Regions from separate parts of the Stutzerimonas decontaminans genome, predicted to be linked through region 2. Evidence: riboswitches for the same ligand, from Rfam matches in the RefSeq annotation. Region 2 holds a riboswitch; the other holds the start of a gene.

Region 1 (10,159 bases), 510 kb from region 2:
CCGGCACGCCCGCGACGATGAACCAGAACAGCGCGGCGAACACCGCATCGCTGCCGTTCTCCAGCACCGACTCGGTGGCCGCACGGGCCACGCCCTCCTCGTCCAGCTGCGTGGTGTCCCGGCTGACGATCCAACCGACGCGGCGGCGTGCCTCTGGCAGATCATGCCGCCACAGCGCCTGCGCCACCGGCAGCGCATGCTCGCCCAGGCTGCGCAGACCCAGGGCCAGATAGAGCAGCACGATCTCCACCAGCCAGCCGATGCCCGGCAACAGGCTGAGCAGCCAGGCCAGCAGCGTCAGCGGTAGCACCGCCAGACACCAGGCGGTCACCCCGTGGCTGCGCCAGCCGCGCGCAGCAGCGCCGTTGAAATGCTGCTCCAGGCGATCGGCCAGGCGACCGAAGGCCACCAGTGGATGCGCCCGCTTCGGCTCTCCGAGCAGCGCATCCAGCAGCAGCGCCGCGCTAACGGTGAGGAAAAGACTCACTCGGCCCTCTGCGCGCAGGCACTGATCAGCGCATGCAGCTGGCGTACGCCGTCTGTCAGCACCGCCGGGCCGGGGTTGAGGATGTCCGGCGACTTGATCTCGTGCAGCTGGCCCGTGCGCACCGCCGGAATCGCCTGCCAGCCTGGCCGAGCGGCAACCTGCTCCGGCCGGAAGCGGCGCCCGCACCAGGAACCGACGATCAGCTCCGGCGCGCGGCGTACCACTTCCTTCGGGTCGTCGATGATCCTGTCCTTGGCACGCTTGCATGGCGCCAGCTCGGCGAAGCAGTCCTTGCCACCGGCCAGTTCGATCAGCTCGCTGACCCAGGCGATGCCGGAAATCAGCGGTTCGTTCCATTCCTCGAAGTACACCCGCGGCCGGCGCGGCAAGGCAGCGGCGCTGGCGCGGATGACGTCCAGCCCCGCCTGCAGCTCACCGATCAGCGCTCGCGCGCGCTCGCCAGCGTGCACCAGCGCACCGAGGGTCTCGATCATGCGCAGGATGCCCGCGACATCGCGCTGGTTGAACAAATGCACCTCCAGCCCCTCGCGGGCCAGCTCAGCGAGCATGTCGCCCTGCAGGTCGCTGTAGCCGAGCACCAGGTCCGGCTCGAGGGCGAGAATCTGCTCATGCTTGACGCTGGTGAAACCGCTGACCTTGGGCTTCTCCTTGCGGGCCTGCGGCGGACGCACGGTGAAGCCGGAAATGCCGACGATGCACGCCTGCTCGCCCAGCAGGTAAAGCGTTTCGCAGGTCTCGGTGGACAGGCAGACGATGCGCTGCGGCCCCTTGCTCATTTCGCCTCCCAGGCATTCTCGAAAACCAGTTCGTGCAGCGGGAGCGGCGTGGTCCAGCCTTCCAGTGCCAGCATCGGCGCCGGGTAGAACTCATGCACCGGCCCGAGACAGAGGATCGCCACCGGTTTGGCGCCATCCGGCATGCCGAGCAAGGCGGCCAGCGCGGCGGGATCGAACAGTGACACCCAGCCCATGCCCAGGCCTTCCGCCCGCGCCGCGAGCCAGAGGTTCTGGATCGCGCAGGCCAGCGAGGCGAGGTCCATCTCCGGCAGCGTGCGGCGACCGAAGATGTGCTGCTCACGGCCATCCATCAGCGCAGCGACCAGCAGCTCGGCACAATCCTCGATGCCCTCGACCTTGAGCCGCATGAACTCGGCGGAACGCTCGCCGAGCGCCTGAGCCGTGCGCTGGCGCTCCTCACCGACCAGAGCGGCGATGGCCGTGCGCAACTCGGCGCGGGTAATGCGGATAAAGCGCCACGGCTGCATCAGGCCGACGCTGGGTGCCTGATGCGCGGCGTTGAGCAGTCTCGACAGCAGCTCCGACGCCACCTCGCCGCCGGCGAAATGGCGCATGTCGCGGCGCTCACCGATGGCGCGATAGACCGCCGCGCGCTCCTGCTGGCTGAAGGCATGCACGCTCACGGCCGGAACAGCGCCGCGGCCGCCACCGGATCGGACGGCAGATAGAAGTGGATATAAGACGCCGTCAGCCGGCCATCTCGATAAACCGCTTCGGCTGTGCGCTTGTAGTTCGGGCACTCGCCGCGAGCCAGCGGCTCGAGTGGCGACTCCAGCGCGGAATGATGGAAAGTGTGGCCGCGCAGCCGCCCTTCCGGCAGTTCCACCTCCTGCAACGCCAGCGCGGTCAGACGCTTCTGCATGCGCGCCTCGCCGGGCAGCAGACCAAGCATCTGCGCGCGCTCATCGGCACGGTCAGTCAGCCCGTCGAGCAGATAGAGCATGCCGCCGCACTCGGCGAGGATCGGCTTGCCCGCCTCATGATGCGCGCGGATGGCGTCGGCCATGGCACGGTTGCGCGACAGGCCACGCAGATGCAATTCGGGATAACCGCCCGGCAGGTACAGGCTGTCGACGGCCGGCAGGCGGGCGAAGCGCAGCGGCGAGAAAAACAGCAACTCGGCGCCCAACGCTTGTAGCAGGTCGAGATTGGCCTGGTAGAGAAAGGCAAAGGCCGCATCGCGTGCGACACCGATGCGTACACCCGCCAGCAGCGGTTCGAGCGGCGCGCTGGCCGGCGCGGCGAAGCTGACCGGTGCAGGCAACTCGGTGTCCGCACTGAGCGCCAGGGCATCGGCCGCGGCATCCAGACGGGCGTCCAGATCAGCCAGTTCCTCGGCCTGCACCAGGCCCAGGTGCCGGCTTGGCAGCTCTACCTCGACGCTGCGCGGCAGGGCGCCGTACCAGCGGATCGCCTGCGGAAGGCTGTCGCGCAGAATCTCGCCGTGCCGGGCGCTGCCGACCCGATTGGCCAGCACGCCATCGAACGGCAGGTCCGGCTGGAAGCTGCTCAACCCATGCGCCATTGCGCCGAAGGTTTGCGCCATGGCCGAGCCGTCGATCACCGCCAGCACAGGAACGCCGAAGCGCCGCGCCAGATCCGCCGCCGAGGGCGAACCATCGAACAGGCCCATCACGCCTTCGATCAGGATCAGGTCGGCCTCGCCCGCCGCTTCCCAGAGCAGGCGCCGCGACTCCTCTTCGCCAACCATCCACAGATCGAGCTGATAGACCGGCTTGCCGCTGGCACGCGCGAGGATCATCGGGTCGAGAAAGTCCGGTCCGCACTTGAACACCCGTACGCGCTTGCCCTGCCGCGCATGCAAACGCGCCAGAGCCGCAGTGACGGTGGTCTTGCCCTGGCCGGAAGCAGGTGCGGCGATCAACAGCGCCGGGCAGTTTCTACTGGTCATCGCGGTCTCTCATCAGCATCGTAGGGTGGATGACGCTTCACCCATCCACCGACCACGCCGATGGTGGATGAAACAGACGTCATCCACCCTATGCAACGGTCCGTGAATGTCTTGAGCGCTGGCATCAAAATTCGACGCCTTTCTGCGCCTTCACGCCGGCCTTGAACGCATGCTTGACCAACGCCATCTCGGTGACGGTGTCCGCCGCCTCGACCAGACCCGGCGGGGCGCCGCGGCCGGTGACCACCACGTGCTGCAACAGCGGCCGCGACTCGATGTCGGCGAGCACCGGCGCCAGCTCCAGGTAGCCGTACTTCAGGGCGATGTTCAGTTCGTCGAGCACCACCAGGCCGATCTCGGGATCGGCCAGCAGCTCGGCTGCGACCGCCCAGGCTTCGCGGGCCTTGGCGATGTCACGCTGGCGATCCTGGGTTTCCCAGGTGAAGCCCTCGCCCATCACGTGGTAGCGCACCTCGTCCGGGAAGCGCCGGAAGAATGCCTCCTCGCCGGTGCTGGCCGCGCCCTTGATGAATTGCACCACGCCGACCTTGATGCCATGGCCGAGCGCACGCGCGACCATGCCGAAGGCGGAACTGCTCTTGCCCTTGCCGTTACCGGTGTGCACCAGCAGCAGGCCGTACTCGTCCTGCGCCTCGGCAATCTTCTCGTCGATCAGCGCCTTCTTGCGCTGCATGCGCGCCTTGTGGCGATCATCGCGCTCGCTCGATTCGCTCATGCCCGGGCCTCGTCACGCTGCCCGACCCAGGCGCGCAGACCGGCGAACAGCAGCGCGGCGACGCCGACATACAGCGCCAGGGTCGACAGGTAGCGCGGGTAGTAGGTGGCGATTCGGTCGGCCAGCAACATCAGGCTCGGCTCGGGGTAGCGCCCGGAGAAATAGAGGAAGCCGCCGCCGGAGAACAGGTAGCAGACGAAGGCACTCGCCATCACGCACAGCGCCAGGGTCGCCAGGCTGCTCAGCTGGTCACGATGCCAACGAGCGTAGAGCCGGCCGCCCAGCCACAGCGAACCGTACGCCGGCACCAGCATCCAGTAGGCCGGCGACATGCACCAGTCGCTGACACCGGCCCACTGGATGGCGGCGAAATCCAGTAGCGAAGCCTCGAGAAACAGTGCCGGAAACACCCACTTCGGCCGCACCAGCACACCGGCGAGGAAGAACACGGCCCAGGATGCGCTCGGCAGGTTCACGCTGGCGAAGTGCTGTCCGCGGGTCATGGCCAACAGCGCAGCGAGCGCGAGGCCCACCAGCAGCTGGTATCTCGGGGCAAGCTTGATCATTGCAATCTCCTTGATGCGGCGCGCGGGACGTCCGCGCGCCTTCGGGTTCACAGCGCCTGGTAGCGCACGGTCAGGTAAGCGGCCTGTCCGGGCTGGTTGTAGCCCTCGGCGGTCTCAAAGTCGGCGTCGAGCAGATTGGCGACGCGTGCCTGCAGGCGCCATTCAGGGGTGATGCGGTACTCGCCGCGCAAATCGAGGGTGGCGTAACCGGACAGCTCCTTGGTATTGGCGAGGTCGTCGTAGCGCTGCCCCTCGGCGTGCAGGCTGGCGCCGACGCTGAAGGCACCGAGCCGGCGGTCGAGGTCGAGGTTGAACAGCTGCTTGGCCCGGCGCGCCAGTTCGTTGCCACGGTTGGCGCCCGCAGAGCGGTTCTCCGGCTCCAGCAGGCTGTAGTTGGCATTCCAGTCCCAGCCCAGCAATTGGCTGCCGAGCACCAGCTCGACGCCACGGATACGCGCTTCCTGCACGTTGGCCGGTGCGGAAATGCTGGCGTCATAGGCGATGAGGTCATCCACCACGGTGCGATAGGCATTCACCGCCCAGTGGCCCCAGCCATGCTGGCCGGCGAGGCCGACCTCGAGGCTCTCGGAGGTTTCCGCATCCAGCTCAGGATTGCCGTAGTTGGGGTAATACAGCTCGTTGAAGGTCGGCGCCTTGAATGCCGTGCCATAGCTGACGGTGCCGCGCAACCAGTCGGTCAGCGCGTAGCCGTAGCCGATGTTGCCGGTGTGGTGCTGGCCGAACTGCTCGTTGTCGTCACGACGCAGCGACAGCTGCCAGTCATGGCGGCCGACCTCGCCCAGGTACTGAGCGAAATAGCCGTCGTTGTCTCGCGAGTCCTCGGCGTACTCCGTGGTGCCGTTGACCTCGTCGCGCTGGTGGTCGGCACCCAGGATCAGCGTATGCCCCGCGGCCAGCTCGATATCGTTCTGCCAGCTGAACGTGTCGCGACGGCTGTCGAAGCGTGAATAGAACTGTCCGTCCTGATAGGCATCGGATTTGTCCTCGCTACGCCCGGCCTGCAGCGTCACCAGCCAGGGCTCCAGCGGACTGAAGCGCGCACGGGTGCCGAAGACCCTCGACTCGCCATCGGCATTGGCGCCGAAGCCGGACGTGCGAGCCCGGTTCACGCTGTCGTAATCGTTGTGCGACTTGGCCTGCAGCAGGTTCGCGTCCAGCTCCAGGCCGTTGTCGAAGCGGTAGCCGGCGCTCAGCGTCGCTGACAGGTTGCGATAGCCGTCGGCGTCGTTTTCGTAGCCACTGGTGCCTGCCGACTTGACGTTGATGCCGTCGGTATCCGAACCGCTGACGCCCAGGCTGTACCAGCCACGACCGTCACCACCGGAAACGCCGGCGCTGCCGCTGTAGGTGTCGTGGGTGCCGTAACCGGCCGAGAAGAACGGCTTGACGCCCTGCCCCTCGCCCTTGCGGGTGAAGATCTGGATCACCCCGCCGATGGCTTCCGAGCCATACAGGCTGGAACGTGGGCCGAGTACGACTTCGATGCGCTCGATCAGCTCCAGCGGCAGGTCCTGCAGTGCGGCACCGCCGGCAGTCACCGAACCGATCTTGATGCCGTCGATCATCACCAGCACATGATCGGATTCGGTGCCGCGCATAAAGAGCGAGGTGGACTTGCCAGGCCCACCGTTGTTGCTCAGCGAAACGCCGGGAACCTGCTTGAGCAGCTCGGGCAACGAACTCGCCTGGCTGCGCTCGATGCGCTCACGGTCGATCACGGTCACCGCAGCGAGGCTTTGCTGAGCCGTCTGTGCGGTGCGGGTGGCGGTCACCACCTGTTGCTGGAGATCCAGCGGGGCCGCGGCCAGTTGGCCAATGGAAAAGGGGGAAATGCCGAGCAACACATAGGCCGCTGGCTTGAAACGGGGCTTGCCAATCAAGGTTCAGGTCTCCGTCGTGCCCACCCGCACGACTGAAAGTCGACGAAGACAGACGGAGGAACAGCAAAGAGAAGTGAATATCGAACGATATGCACCCGCCCAGCGCCCGCCGCACTGTCAGTGAATGCGACAGGCCGGTCTCCGGGCTTGCGAGCGTACGCCTTGCAGCGTTCCGAAACCGCGCCTTCCCATGCGTGAGCACAGTGGCTGTTACGGTTTCTCAACTCGCCTACCGTTGCGGGGGCAGCGCCGGAATCTTCGTGAGAATGGACCGGCTTCCCTGTTTCACCCCCTCTTCGACGAGGGGGCACCTGAGGCGACGCGGAGGTTAGTCCAAGGCCGGGCGTGACGCAACCGCAGGGTTGTCGCAGCGCTCTGCAATTTCCGCTTGCATCTCGCCACTCGGAACGGCGGACGCCGAAAGGCTTCGAATGCAACAATGCCAGCAATCAGCCAGGACCCATATCCGACGCCCATGACCAGCATCGTGCAGATTTCCGACACCCATTTCGGCACCGAACAAGCCAGCGTGGTTCAGGCGCTGGAAGATCATATACGCGAACACAGCGCCGACCTGCTGGTGTTCTCCGGCGACATTACCCAACGCGCCCGCCGCGGCCAGTTCGCCAGTGCCGCCGCCTTCGTGCAACGGGTGGAAGCCAATGGCGTCGGCGATACGCTGGTAATTCCAGGCAATCACGACATCCCGCTGTACAACCTCTTCGCCCGCCTGTTCACGCCCTACGGCAACTACCGGCGGCACTTCGGCGATGAGCTGGAGCCGGTGTTCGAGAACGACGACGTGCTGGTGGTCGGCCTCAACACCACCCATCCGCGCCGGCACAAGGACGGCGTGGTGACGGCGCGGCAGGTGGAGCGGGTGGCGCAACGGCTGGCCGATGGCGATCCACGCAAGATTCGCATCGTCGTAGCCCACCAACCGTTCGGCGCGATGGTGCCGAGCGATCTGCGCAACCTGCAGCACGGCGCCGAACCCGCGCTGCAGCGCTGGGCCGAGCACGGGCTGGATCTGGTCATGGGCGGGCACATCCACCTGCCCTACGTGCTGCCGCTGTCCAAACAGTACGCCGGCCTCGCGCGGGAGATCTGGATGGTGCAGGCGGGCACCACACTCTCGACCCGCCTGCGCGGCACCTCACCGAACTCTTTCAACCGGCTGAAATTGCATCCGGGCGAAGAGAAGAAGGTCTGCGTCGAGCGCTGGGATCTGCTCGACGACCGCTTCGTACTGGGTTCGCACTTCAACCTGAGCTGGTAGCGCGGCAGCGCCATCAGCCCATCGACAGGCCGATCAGGTATACCCCGGCGAAGCCGATGTTGAAGGCAATGAACAGGTAGAGCATGTGCCGCAGGTAGCTGCCAAAGGTCAGCCCCGGCACCTTGCTCATGGCGACGATGCCAGCCGCCGAGCCGATCACCAGCAGCGAACCGCCGACGCCGACCGCATAGGTCAGCACCATCCACTCGGCGACGCCCATTTCCAGTCCGGACTTGAGCAGCGCGGCGGTCAGCGGCACGTTATCGATCGCCGCGGACATCACCCCCATCAGGTAGTTGGCCATCACGGCGGGCACCTGGTCATAGATATGTACCAGCCCGTCGAGCACGCGGATTTCCTTGAGCATGCCCACCAGCAGGAGGATGCCGAGGAAGAAGAACAGGGTCTCGAACTCCACCTGCCGCACGTACTCGAGAATCGGATCGGAGTCGTTGTCGTCGCTGAAGAAGCGCGCCACCAGAAACATCACCGAGAGGCCGGCGAGGAAGGTCAGTACAGGCGGAATCTGGAACAGGAAGTTGCCAACGATGGTGCTGAGAATGGTGCAGAGGAAGATCAGCGCAATCGCCACGTCCACGCCACGTACATCGTTGCGCTGGCCCTGTACGGCCACCTCCCCCTTCATACCGATCGACAGCATGGCAGCTAGCACCATGACCGCGACGAAGGCCGGTACCGCCAGCACCAACAGCTGGAGGATCGCTACCTTGCCAGCGAGGAAGATCATCAGCGTGGTGACGTCGCCGGTAATCAGCGCCACGCCACCGGAGTTGACGGAGAAGACCACCAACGTGGCGAACTTGATGGTCTTCGCCCGATCCAGCTGCAGCGAAAGGATCAGCGTGATGGAGACCAGCGTCGCGGTGATGTTGTCGGCGAGCGACGAGAACACGAAGCAGAAGGTCGCAGTGAGGAACAGTAACGCTCGTTCGCTGATCCGCCGCGGCAGCACAAGGTAGATCAGGTTCTCGATCATGCCTTTCTTGTTCAGGTAGGCAACGAAGGTCATCGCCGCCACTAGGAATATCCACAATCCGGCAATTTCGGCGATGTTCTCGTTCAGGCTTTCCAGCACGGCTTCCCGCGCTTCGCCCATCGGCGTGAAGATGAACAGCAGCAGCCAGGCCAGGGTGCCGAAGAACAGCGTCACCTTGGCCTTGTTTACATGGGTAATTTCTTCAAGCACGACACCAAGCAGTGCCGCCACCGCCAGCGCGATGAGCACGTACGTCAGCAACTCAGGCATAACTCACCTAATGGAGAAGTAAGGAAAGGGGTTTGTGCACAGCGGGCTGCGCACGGAAGGAAATTGGGCAGCGCATGGTAGCCAAACGCAGAGATGAGCGGAATCACCGCATGTCAAACGCAGAGTATTTCAGAATGTGAATAACGCTAACGAAGCGCTGTCGGTCACGAGGCTAGAAGAGCCTCCACTCAGGGATTGCGTGCAAGCTGCTCGTGATCGAGCACCCGCTTCGCGCCCAGATAGTTTTTCTGCCAGTAACTGGCGGCGAGGCTGTCCAGGCGAACCGTGCCGCCCGAGGACGGCGCGTGGACGAAGCGATCCTGTCCAACGTAGATACCGGCATGGCTGACACGACGGCCACCGCTGGTGGCAAAGAACACCAGATCACCCGGCTGCAGCGCATGACGGCGCACGGCCGGGCCGCGCAGATTGCTCATTTCCTGAGTGGTGCGAGGAAGGTTGATGCCGGCAGCGCCGCGATAGACATAGCCGATCAGGCCGCTGCAATCGAAACCACTGTCGGGCGTGTTGCCGCCCCAGCGGTACGGCGTGCCGACCAAGCCGAGCGCACTGAAAAGTACATCCTCGGCAACACCTGGCATGGGGTGAGAGGTAGCGGGTTCCTGAATAACTGGCGGCGCCGGTGGCTGACCGGCACAGGCGGCCAGCAGCGCAAAGAGGACAACAAGCGTGAGACGGGCCAGGTAGTGCATCGCAGAGCGGTCCAGGCAAATGAGCCATCACTCTGCCGGCATGCGGGGGAAGACGCAACCCCCGCAGATCGCCGGATCAACGCTGGGCGGTGTGTGGTGTCAGGTCCGAAGCCAATGCCAGAACACGCTTGGCTTCCATGTAACTGGCGCGCCAGTACTTGTCGTCCAGGCTGTCTACACGAACGCCACCGCTGCGACTGCTGGAAGCGTGGATGAACTGGTCATCGCCGATATAGATTCCGGCGTGGCTGACCCGGCCACGGCCACGGTTGTTGAAGAACACCACGTCACCCGGCTCCAGCTCGTTACGCTTGACCACCGGCGCGTCGAGGTTGATCAGCTCGCGGGTCGAGCGTGGCAGCTTGAGGCCGGCTTCCTTGCGGAACAGGAAGCCGACGAAGCCGCTGCAGTCGAAACCGCTCTTCACCGAGCTGCCGCCGTAGCGATACGGGGTGCCGACAAGGGTGAAGCCGCGCTCGA
Region 2 (10,159 bases):
GCGCCAGCGCCTATCTGCATTTACTCGACCAGAACCGTGTGCGCGCCCCGCATATCGAGGGCCTGGCGCTGGCCTACGCGCATACCGAAGTGCTGCAGGTGCCGGACCGCAGTATCCGCCCCGAGGTGCTGCGGCCGATCCTGCAGGCCTGTCGAGAGGGGCTGCGGCTGGAGAGCGAGTATGTCTCGCTGGCCAATCCCGAGGTGGAAATCCGCGTGATGGCGCCGCACACGCTGGTGTTCACCGGCATGCGCTGGCACGTGCGCGCCTACTGCGAGAAGAACCGCGAATACCGCGACTTCGTACTCAGCCGCTTCCGCGGCGAGCCGGACCTGATGGACACCAGCGAACACACCCGCGAACAGGACGAGGCGTGGAACACGCCGGTGACCGTGCTGATCGAGCCGGATGCGCGGCTGAGCCCGGCGCAGAAGGCAATCATCGAGGTCGACTTCGGCATGGTCGACGGTCAACTGCCGGTAGAGACGCGCGGCGCGCTGGTGCAATACGTGCTGCAACGCTTCGGCATCGATCCGAATACCGTGCAGGCGAATGCGGCAGCGCAGCAGCTGCAGGTGGGGAATCTGCAGGCGTTGAAGGGGTGGTTGTACTCGTGAGGGCTTGTGGGGGTGGTCTTGAGCGCGAAGAGCGTCGGCACGGATTTCGGTATGTGAGCGCCGCGCTTTTCTTGGCATTTAGCTCAGGTTTCGCCCTGCTGGGCGACTCACTTTTCTTTGCACGCGCAAAGAAAAGTAAGCAAAAGAAAGCGCGCCCCTACATCCGGCCCTGCGCTACGCGCAGGGTTCGTTCGCTCCATCGCCGCTCCAGGGGTCGGCTTACAAGGGCCATCCATGGCCCTTTAAGCCTTTCGCCGCATCCATGCGGCTCACCCCCCTTCGCAACGATTCCGCTCTCCCTACTGAAGGGGAATCCGGTGCTGCCTATCAGGCCGAGTATCGAAACGCACAAAGCGAAGTCAACTGCGAAGCAAAGCGTAGTTAGCCTTCGATCCATCAGGCGACCCGGACTGGAATCCGCCTCAGGAGGCCGAACTCAGACGTTGCACAGCGAGACGCGAGCAATGGACGCCGAGCGAGGAATGACGGGACAGGGACGTACCGTCATGACGTGTCCCGATATAAGGTGGAACACTGCTCAACATTTTCCACCGCTGGCTTCAAGCAAGGTGTTGCCGGACCACGGCGGGTTACTTTGCAAACCGGTGGGTAAGCGTCGCGTTACCCAAGCTACAGACAACGCAACCAAGCAGAGCGTGGGTTCGGCCATTTACAGCGCCCCCTGCCCATCCCCAATTGCACGACCTTCCAGGCAACACCAAACGCCCCTTTCAGGAGGCCGAGTGCAGGTGGCGTGGAAAGGGTTGAGCGGCATGGATGCCGCGAGAGCTGCGATGGGCCAGGGATGGCCCTTCGCAGCGGGCCCTTGGAACGTCACCGGAACGAGGGAACCCCGGCGCAGCCGGGGCCGGATGGAGGGGCAAGCGTTTTTGCTTACTTTTTTCGCGACTGAAAAAAGTGAGTCGCCCAGCAGGGCGAAACCAGCGCGTCATACCAGCACGATAAGTGACAGCCACATCCAACCGCGCCCACAAGCCTTTACATCCGACGCAACCACCCGCCGCCCATCCCAAGCCAGCGCTTTGCCGCTACGCCCGCACACAATGAGCCTGAGCCTATGCGCCTGATCCACACCTCCGACTGGCACCTCGGCCAGACCCTCCATGGCCAGGACCGCGACTTCGAACACGCGCAATTCCTCGCCTGGCTGCTCGACCAGCTGGTAGCCCACCGCGCCGACGCCCTGCTGATCGCCGGCGACGTGTTCGACACGGTCAACCCGCCACTCAAGGCCCAGGAACGCCTCTACGACTTCATCGTCCGTGCCCACGAAAAACTCCCGCAGCTGGACATCGTGATGATCGCCGGCAACCACGACTCGGGCGGGCGCATCGAGCTGCCGGCACCGCTGATGAAGCGCCTCAACGCCCATGCCGTCGGGCGCATCAGCTGGGTCGACGAGGGCCAGCTCGATCACCAACGTCTGCTGGTGCCGCTCCACGACGCCAATGGCAACACCGCCGCCTGGTGTCTCACCCTGCCCTTCCTGCGTCCGGCCGAAGTCACCGGAATGGAACTGGGCGACGACTATATGACCGGAATCCGCCAGGTCCACGAGCGGCTGATCGCTGCTGCCGAATCCACACGCCAGCCCGGCCAGGCGCTGGTCGCCATGAGTCACGCGCACATGGCCGGCGGCGCGGTGTCGGAGGAGTCCGAGCGCAACATCGTCATCGGCAACGCCGAAGCGCTGCCAGCCAGCCTGTTTCCCGAGTCCGTCGCTTACGTCGCTCTTGGCCATTTGCACAAGCCGCAGCAGGTCGCCGGGCAGGCGCGCATCCGCTACAGCGGCTCGCCGCTGCCGCTGTCCTTCGCCGAGGTCAATTACCCGCATCAGGTGCTGCTGGTCGAACTGGACGGCGACCAATTGAAAAACGTCGAACAGCTGCCGGTGCCGCGCGCGGTGGAGATGATCCGTATCGGTCGCGCGTCGCTGGCCGAGGTGATCGCCGCGCTGGAGGCGCTGCCGCCCACCGGCCTGTTCGACGACCACCTGCCCTGGCTGGAGGTACGCGTGCTGCTCGACGAGCCACTGCCGGACCTGCGCCAGCGCATCGAAACCACGATAACCGGCAAGGCCTGCCGACTGGTGCGGATCGCCAGCGAATACGCCGGCAAACGCGGCGAGGCGGAATCGGAAGTATTGCTCGGCCTGGATCAGATCACCCCGCAGGAGCTGTTCGCCCGGGCCTGGGAAGCCGAATACGGCAACCCGGCGGACGATCAGGCGCTGGACGACTTCGCCACGCTTCTGCAACGGGTCGAGTTCGCCCATGCGGAGGGCGACCAATGAAAATCCTCGCCATCCGCCTGAAGAACCTGGCATCGCTGGCCGGCGAACAGATCATCGATTTCACCGCGGAGCCGCTGGCCAGCGCCGGCCTGTTCGCCATCACCGGGCCTACCGGGGCCGGCAAGAGCACCATTCTCGACGCCCTGTGCCTGGCGCTGTTCGGCAGCACACCGCGGCTCGACAGCGTCTCACCGCTGAACAAGGTACCCGACGTCGAAGCCGAGATCGGCGGCGGCGACGAGCGCAACTTGCTGCGCCGCGGCTGCGGCAGCGGCTATGCAGAGGTGGATTTTGTCGGCGTCGACGGCCACCGCTACCGCGCGCGCTGGGAGGTCAAGCGTGCCCGCGAAAAGGTCGACGGACGCCTGCAGGCTAGCAGCCAGAGCCTTACGGATCTCGACAGCGGCACGCTGCTGGCCAGCGGCAAGAAACGCGAATTCAAGGAACTGCTCGAAGCCCGCCTGGGGCTGACCCTGGCACAGTTCACCCGCGCCGTGCTGCTGGCGCAGAGCGAGTTTTCCGCCTTCCTCAAGGCCGACGACAACGAGCGCGGCACGCTGCTGGAAAAGCTCACCGACACCGGTCTCTACAGCCGACTCGGCCAGGCCGCCTTCGAGGCCGCCAAGCAGGCGAAGGAAAGCGTGACTCGCCTGGAACAGCAGGCCGGCGGTCTGCAGCCGCTGGAACCCGAGCAGCGTGACGTACTGGAGCGCGAGCATCAGGCCCAGCTCGAAGAATTGAAGAAGCTGCAACAGCAGCTCAAGGAGCTGGAAGTGCAGCGGCAATGGCTCAGCGAACTGCAGCGCCTGGAAAACGAGCGCGAAGCGGCACGCCAGCAGCTGCAGGACGCCGAAGACGAGCGCGAGAGCCTGACCGAGGCCCGCCGTATCCTCGACCTGTTCGAACTGCTCGCGCCGCAGCGCCATCGTTTTCTGCGTCAGCAGGAACTCGAGCCCCTGCTGGGCAAGGCCGCCGAAAGTCTCACTCGCCTGCAGCACGAGGCGCAAAGCCTGCAGCAACGTCTCGACAGCTTGCAGAGGCAGTGCGAAGCCGCTGGCAACGACCTGCGCGCAGCCGAACAGGCGCGGCAGACGGCCGAGCCGAGGCTTGCGCAAGCGCGCCGCGAAGAGGAGCGCCTCAGCCATCTGAACGCCGACCTCGCCTCGATCCGCGCAGAAAGCGCCCAGGCCGATGCCGCGGCCAGCGCCGGCGAGGCAACGCTCAAGCAGCTTGGTGAGCAGCAACAGCGCGCCGCCGAACAGCTAGCAACGCTGACGCAGCGACTCGAGACGAGCGCAGCGCTGCAACCGCTCTGTGCAGCATGGGGCGGCTACAGTCGGCGCCTGCAACAGGCCGTCCAGCTGGCGGCACGCCTGCAGCAAGGTCAGGGCGAACTCCCGGCACTGGAAGCACAGGCCAAGGCTGCCGAGACGCAGCAAAACCTGGCGCGCGAGGCACTGGACAATCTGCAACGCGAGCGCGACAGCGATGTCGGGCTGGCCGAACAGCTGGCCCAGCTGCATCGACAGCTCGACGAATGGCGCCAGGCCGAGCGCGAAACCGAGGCCCTGCGCGAACTCTGGGCGCAGCAGCTCACGCTCACCGCCAGCCAGCGCGAACTGAGCGACGCCCACAGCCGCCAGCAGGCCGAGCTGGACAGCCTGGTACCGCAGGGCAAACAGCTTCGTAGTGACCGTGATGCTGCCGAGCAGGCGCTCAAGGTCACCCTCGCCCTGCTTGAACGCCAACGCCTGGCACGCAGCGAGAATGTCGAAGCGCTGCGTGCGGCGCTCGTCCCCGGCGAGCCCTGCCCGGTCTGCGGCAGCGACGAGCATCCCTGGCAGCAGACCGATGCGCTGGTCGCCAGCCTCGACCGACACGACGACAGCGAGGCCGAGCGCGCGCGCCAGTCGCTGCAGGAACAGGACCGGCGTCTGCAGGAACTGCGCGATCGCCATGTCGCGCTCAGCACGCAGTTGCGGCAGACGCAACAACGCCAGGGCGAAGTCGAGGTGCAGCTGCAGGCCCTGGCACCGCGCCTGCTAGCCCTGCCCGCACACACGCGATTGCTTGAGCAGCCGGAAGCCGAGCGTTCGCAATGGCTGGAAGCGCAGCTGACGACACTCAAAGACCAGATCGCCAACACCAGCCAGCGTCAGCAGCAACTGCTCGCGCTGCAACAGCGCAGCGAAACCCTGCAGCAGGCCTGGCAGGCCGCGCGCGAGGCCTGCGTCGAGGCGACCCAGCAACTCGCCCGCCAACGCGATGCGCTCGCCCGCGACAGCCAACAACTCGACGAGGAACTGCAGGCCTTCGCCGAGCTACTGCCCGCAGAACAGCTGCAGCGCTGGCGCGAAAACCCGGCGCAGACCTTTATGCAGCTGGACGCCAACGTCGCCATGCGATTGCAGCAACTTCAGGCGCAATCCGAGCTGGCCGAGGAGCTGCGCCAGTGCGAGCAGCGCCGCAGCGACGAGCAATTGCAGCAACGCCATCGCCAAGAGAAACAGGCGAGCTGCAGCGCGCGGCTGAACGAGCGCGAGAAACTGCTGCTGGCCTGCCAGCAGGCACTGCGCACCAGCCTTGGCGAACAGACCAGCGCCAGCGCCTGGCAACAGCAGCTGGATGCGGCAATCCACGCCGCCCGCCAGGCCCAGGCCGAGATCGATCAGCAGCTCAACGAGAGCAAGCTTGGCCTGACGCGCCTGCACAGCGAGCAGCAGAACTGCCAGCAGCGCCACGCTGAACTGGAGCAGGAACGCGATGCACTGAATGCCGAACTGGCAGCCTGGCGCGTCAGCCATCCGGAGCTGGACGATGCCACTCTCGCCCAACTGCTGCACATGGACGACCAGCTGATTACCGAGGCGCGCCAGCGCCTGCGAGAGAACAGTGAAACCCTGACCCGCTGTCGCGAGCGTCTGGACGGCTGCCTCAGCCGCCTGAACACGCACAAACAACTGCATGCCGAGACGCCGGACACCGAACTGCTGCAGCAACGCCATGCCGAGCAACTGCAGCAGTGCGAGCAGGCCGACCAGCGCTGCGCGGAAACCCGCGCCAAGCTGATCGACGATGATAAGCGTCGCAGTCAGAGCCAGGCGCTGCTCACCCAGATCGACGCCGCGCGGGCCGAGCATCAGCGCTGGGGACGCATCGCCGCGCTGATCGGTTCCAGCGACGGCGGCGCCTTCCGCAAGATTGCCCAGGCCTACAACCTCGACCTGCTGGTGCAGCACGCCAACGTGCAGCTGCGCCAACTGGCGCGCCGCTATCGCCTCAAGCGCGGCGGCAGCCCACTGGGGTTGCTGGTGTTGGATACCGAAATGGGTGACGAACTGCGCTCGGTGCATTCGCTGTCGGGCGGCGAAACCTTTCTCGTCTCGCTGGCCCTCGCGCTGGGCCTGGCGTCGATGGCATCGAGCAAGCTGAAGATCGAATCGCTGTTTATCGACGAAGGCTTCGGCAGCCTCGACCCCGAGTCGCTGCAAATCGCCATGGACGCGCTCGATTCGCTGCAGGCCCAGGGCCGCAAGGTGGCGGTGATCAGCCACGTCGCGGAAATGCACGAGCGCATTCCGGTGCAGATCCGTGTACGCCGTCAGGGCAATGGGCAGAGTGATCTGCAAATTGTTGGAGGGCTGCCATAAGGACCGGCGCTTTCGACGCCGTCGTTCGACGGTGATCGGCAACGGGCTCGGTCGCTTCGAGCCCAACGCGGCCGTCAAACAAGTCAGCGCAGATCGCTGAACATTCTGCTGCGCGCAACACCATCGCGGCTGGATGTTTTTCAAACAACCTGCGAGCAGCCCTGGGACGCGACTTTGCTCGGAAACCACAGGCGCTGGCGGCCCTTGCGGCCATTCGTCCGCTTGTGTTTGCCCACTACCCGCCGTAAGGTTCGCGCGTTTTCTTATCCGCCCAGGTGTGCACGACCGCAAGGTCCGCATTAAACGGGAAGCCGGTGCGCTCGAAGAGCAAGGCCGGCGCTGCCCCCGCAACGGTAATCGACCGCGATCCTTGGGATCGCCGTCCGCTCGACAGCCACTGTGTTCCGACATGGGAAGGTGAGCGCGATGCGCGTCGAAAGCCCGGAGACCGGCCTGACGGATTCGACTGGTGTTGCGGAGGGCAGCACCGTCAAGCGCTGCTGCCCGTCATCCCCCGCGCTTGTTCCTGCCCTCCTCAAAAGTCTGCGATCTTTTGAGGAATTCCAAGAATGAAACTGTCCCGACTTGCCCTGGCCGTGGCGCTGCTGCCTGGCGTTGAGGTGTTTGCTGCTGAGCAGGAGCTGCCAAGCATGCTCATTACCTCAGCCCGCCAGGCTGAACCCCGCGCCCAGGCCACTGCAGCCAATACCGTATTCACTCGAGCCGATATCGAGCGGCTACAAGCCCGCAGCGTGCCCGAGCTGCTGCGGCGTGTGCCAGGCGTACAGGTGGGCAGCCCTGGCGGTGTGGCATCGCTGTCGCTGCGTGGCACCGGTACTGCACAAACGCTGGTGCTGGTCGATGGCCAACGCATTGCTTCAGCCACCAGCGGTTTCGCCCGCCTCGACTACCTGGCTATCGACAACATCGAGCGTGTCGAAGTGATCCGTGGCCCGCGCTCCTCGCTTTACGGCGCGGATGCCATTGGTGGCGTCATCCAGATCTTTACCCGTGGCGGCAAACCCGGAATAAAACCGGAAGTCCGCTTGGCCGCCGGCAGCGACCAGACCTTCCAGCGCAGCCTGAGCCTGGCAGCCGGGACCGAGCAGACCCGTGTCCATCTAGGCGCCAGCCTCGATGAGAGCGACGGCCTCGATATCACCCGCGACAACCGCGGCGCCGATCGAGACAACGATGGCCAGCGCAACAAGGCGCTGCACCTGAAGCTGGATCACCAGTTCGATGCAAACTGGAAAGCGGGCTTGAGTCTCAACGACCAGCGCGGCAAGAACGAGTACGACGATGCCTACGAGTTTGCTCCGGGCGCACCGCAGGACGAGTTTCGCGTCAGCAGCTACAGCGGCTACCTGGACAGTCAGCTGACGGACATCTGGAACAGCCGTCTGGAGATGGGTCGCAGCTTCGATCGCAACCGCGCGGTCGGCTCCAACTACAACGACGGCCTGCTGGAAACCACCCGTCACTCGGCTGCCTGGATCAATCGCCTGCAGCTGAGCGAACGCCAGCAACTAAGTCTCGGCAGCGACTGGTACGAGGACCGTCTCGATGCCACCACCACCTACCAGGAAGACAGCCGCGACAACCTCGCTTTCTTTGCCCAGCACAGCTTCCAGAGCGAGCGATTCGGTACGGAGCTGGGCCTACGCCACGATGACAATCAGCAGTTCGGCAGCCACAACAGCTGGAACGCGGCGCTCAGCCTGCCGGTGGGTGAGTCGCAGCGCTGGATTCTGAGCTACGGTGAAGGCTTCCGTGCGCCCACGTTCACCGATCTCTACGCACCCCCAGCCTGGGGTCCGAACCCGGACCTGACGCCGGAGACTTCGAAGACCTACGAATTGCAATGGCGCGCTGAATTCGACGAGACCCAGCTGGAAGCCGCGCTTTATCGTACCGACGTCGAAGACATGATTGCCTGGGGTGGAACCCGAATGGAAAACATCAGCCAGGCACGGATCAACGGTTTCGAAGCCAGTGCGGCGCGCGAACTGCTGGGGTGGCAGGCGAGCCTCGGCGTTAGCATCATCGATCCACGTGATCGGAACAGCGGACGGGTACTACAACGTCGCGCCAAGCGCTCGCTGAGCCTGGACATGGATCGCCAATTCGGCGCATTCGGCGTCGGCGCGTCCTGGCAGGCCTTCAGCCAGCGCTTCGACGACAGCGCGTTCAATTCAAACTACGAGTCTGAGCGCACCACAATCCCAGGATATGCCGTGCTGAACCTTCGCACGAGCTGGCAGGCGACCCCCGAACTTCGCTGGGAAGCCAAGTTGGATAACGTGCTGGACAAGGACTATCACCTGGCGCTGTACCAGCGCGAATTCGCCAACATGGACAGCGCCTACGGCTACAAGGAGCAGGGCCGCACCGCACTGTTCGCCGTCATCTGGAATCCGTCGCTGTAGTCGCGTTAACCAGCGCGCCCGCTCAGGGCGCTGCGGCCATCACTTCGCAGAGCTTCCGGATCGCCGCCAGCATCTGGAAGCTCGGTCGCTCCAGCCCCTTGTCGGGCACTTCCAGTAATCGCCCATCACGCACGGCGCTGAGCTGCGGCCAGGCCTGCCACTCGTCCAGCTGCGCACCACTGCCGGCCAGGATGACTTCGGGATCGCGAGCAAGCACGGCTTCGATGCTGACCTGAGGTGCCGCCAGGGTCAGGTCGGCGAAAACGTTCTGCCCACCACACACCTCTATCGCTTCGCTGATGATCTGCTGGCCGCCGAGGGTATACAGCGGGCGATTCCAGATCTGATAGAAAACCCGCAGTGGCTCAGCGCGCTTGTAGTTGCTGCGTAACTCGGCAAGGCCCGCGCGAAATTGCTCCGCCAGCCGCTCGCCTTGTTCGGCGCGGCCTACGGCATTGCCAACCGCAACGAACTGCTCGGCCAGCCCTTCGAGACGGGTCTGCTCGGCAACCAGAACGCGAATACCGAACTGCTGCAACTGCTCACGCTGACTGCGCGGCACACTGTCCGGCCAGAGCAGCACGAGGTCCGGGCGCAGGCTGAGCAGGGTTTCCATTTCCACCTGGCCGTAGCGCCCAACCGAAGGCACCGACTGCAGCTCTGCTGGGCGCTCGCCGCCATCCAGGACGCCAACCAACCGGTCGGCGGCGTTGAGTTCGAGCATGATCTCGCTGAGCGATGGCGCCAGGCTCACTACTCGCTCGGCAGCCAACGCAGGCAATGACGCCAGCGAAACCAGCGCGACGAGTAGCAGACGTCGCATCAATGCAATTGCCGCGGAATGCGGTAGAGCACCAGCAACACCAGGCTGCCAAATACCAGCAACAGGCGAGCAACCGGCTCCATGCCGAATAGCGCACCCGCAGCGCCGATCCAGGCCGGTAATGAGGCGATCAGCAGACCGCGACGGCGAACACGGCGCAGATCGCTCCAGGCATCGTCCTCCACCGGGCCGTTCAGCGCCTGTTCGGTGGCAATCAGTGCATGTTTGAAGCGGGTGAAGGCCCGCAGGCTGAAGAACAGCGAAACCAGGCCGGCAGCGAAGAGTGGCAGACCCCAATCGGCAAACACCACCGATGTGCGCCCAAG

The links. A riboswitch is a leader RNA that binds a small molecule or an ion and turns the genes downstream of it on or off. The one in region 2 is predicted to bind cobalamin.
Region 1: it holds a riboswitch for cobalamin, as region 2 does, so the genes downstream of both, btuB (TonB-dependent vitamin B12 receptor) here and UIB01_RS17510 (TonB-dependent receptor domain-containing protein) in region 2, are expected to answer to the same signal.

Annotation. Positions count from the first base shown of each region.
Region 1 is NZ_CP007509.1:3,280,581-3,290,739, forward strand. It holds gene cbiB (adenosylcobinamide-phosphate synthase CbiB) at 1-487, opposite strand, end outside; gene UIB01_RS15005 (cobalamin-binding protein) at 484-1,284, opposite strand; gene bluB (5,6-dimethylbenzimidazole synthase) at 1,281-1,928, opposite strand; gene UIB01_RS15015 (cobyrinic acid a,c-diamide synthase CobB) at 1,925-3,217, opposite strand; gene cobO (cob(I)yrinic acid a,c-diamide adenosyltransferase) at 3,342-3,953, opposite strand; gene UIB01_RS15025 (hypothetical protein) at 3,950-4,519, opposite strand; gene btuB (TonB-dependent vitamin B12 receptor) at 4,567-6,420, opposite strand; cobalamin riboswitch at 6,536-6,750, opposite strand; gene UIB01_RS15035 (metallophosphoesterase family protein) at 6,896-7,699, shown strand; gene nhaD (sodium:proton antiporter NhaD) at 7,713-8,966, opposite strand; gene UIB01_RS15045 (C40 family peptidase) at 9,155-9,679, opposite strand; gene UIB01_RS15050 (C40 family peptidase) at 9,756-10,159, opposite strand, start outside.
Region 2 is NZ_CP007509.1:3,791,300-3,801,458, forward strand. It holds gene UIB01_RS17495 (helix-turn-helix transcriptional regulator) at 1-617, shown strand, start outside; gene UIB01_RS17500 (exonuclease SbcCD subunit D C-terminal domain-containing protein) at 1,696-2,931, shown strand; gene UIB01_RS17505 (AAA family ATPase) at 2,928-6,581, shown strand; cobalamin riboswitch at 6,837-7,052, shown strand; gene UIB01_RS17510 (TonB-dependent receptor domain-containing protein) at 7,151-9,010, shown strand; gene UIB01_RS17515 (cobalamin-binding protein) at 9,033-9,833, opposite strand; gene UIB01_RS17520 (hypothetical protein) at 9,833-10,159, opposite strand, start outside.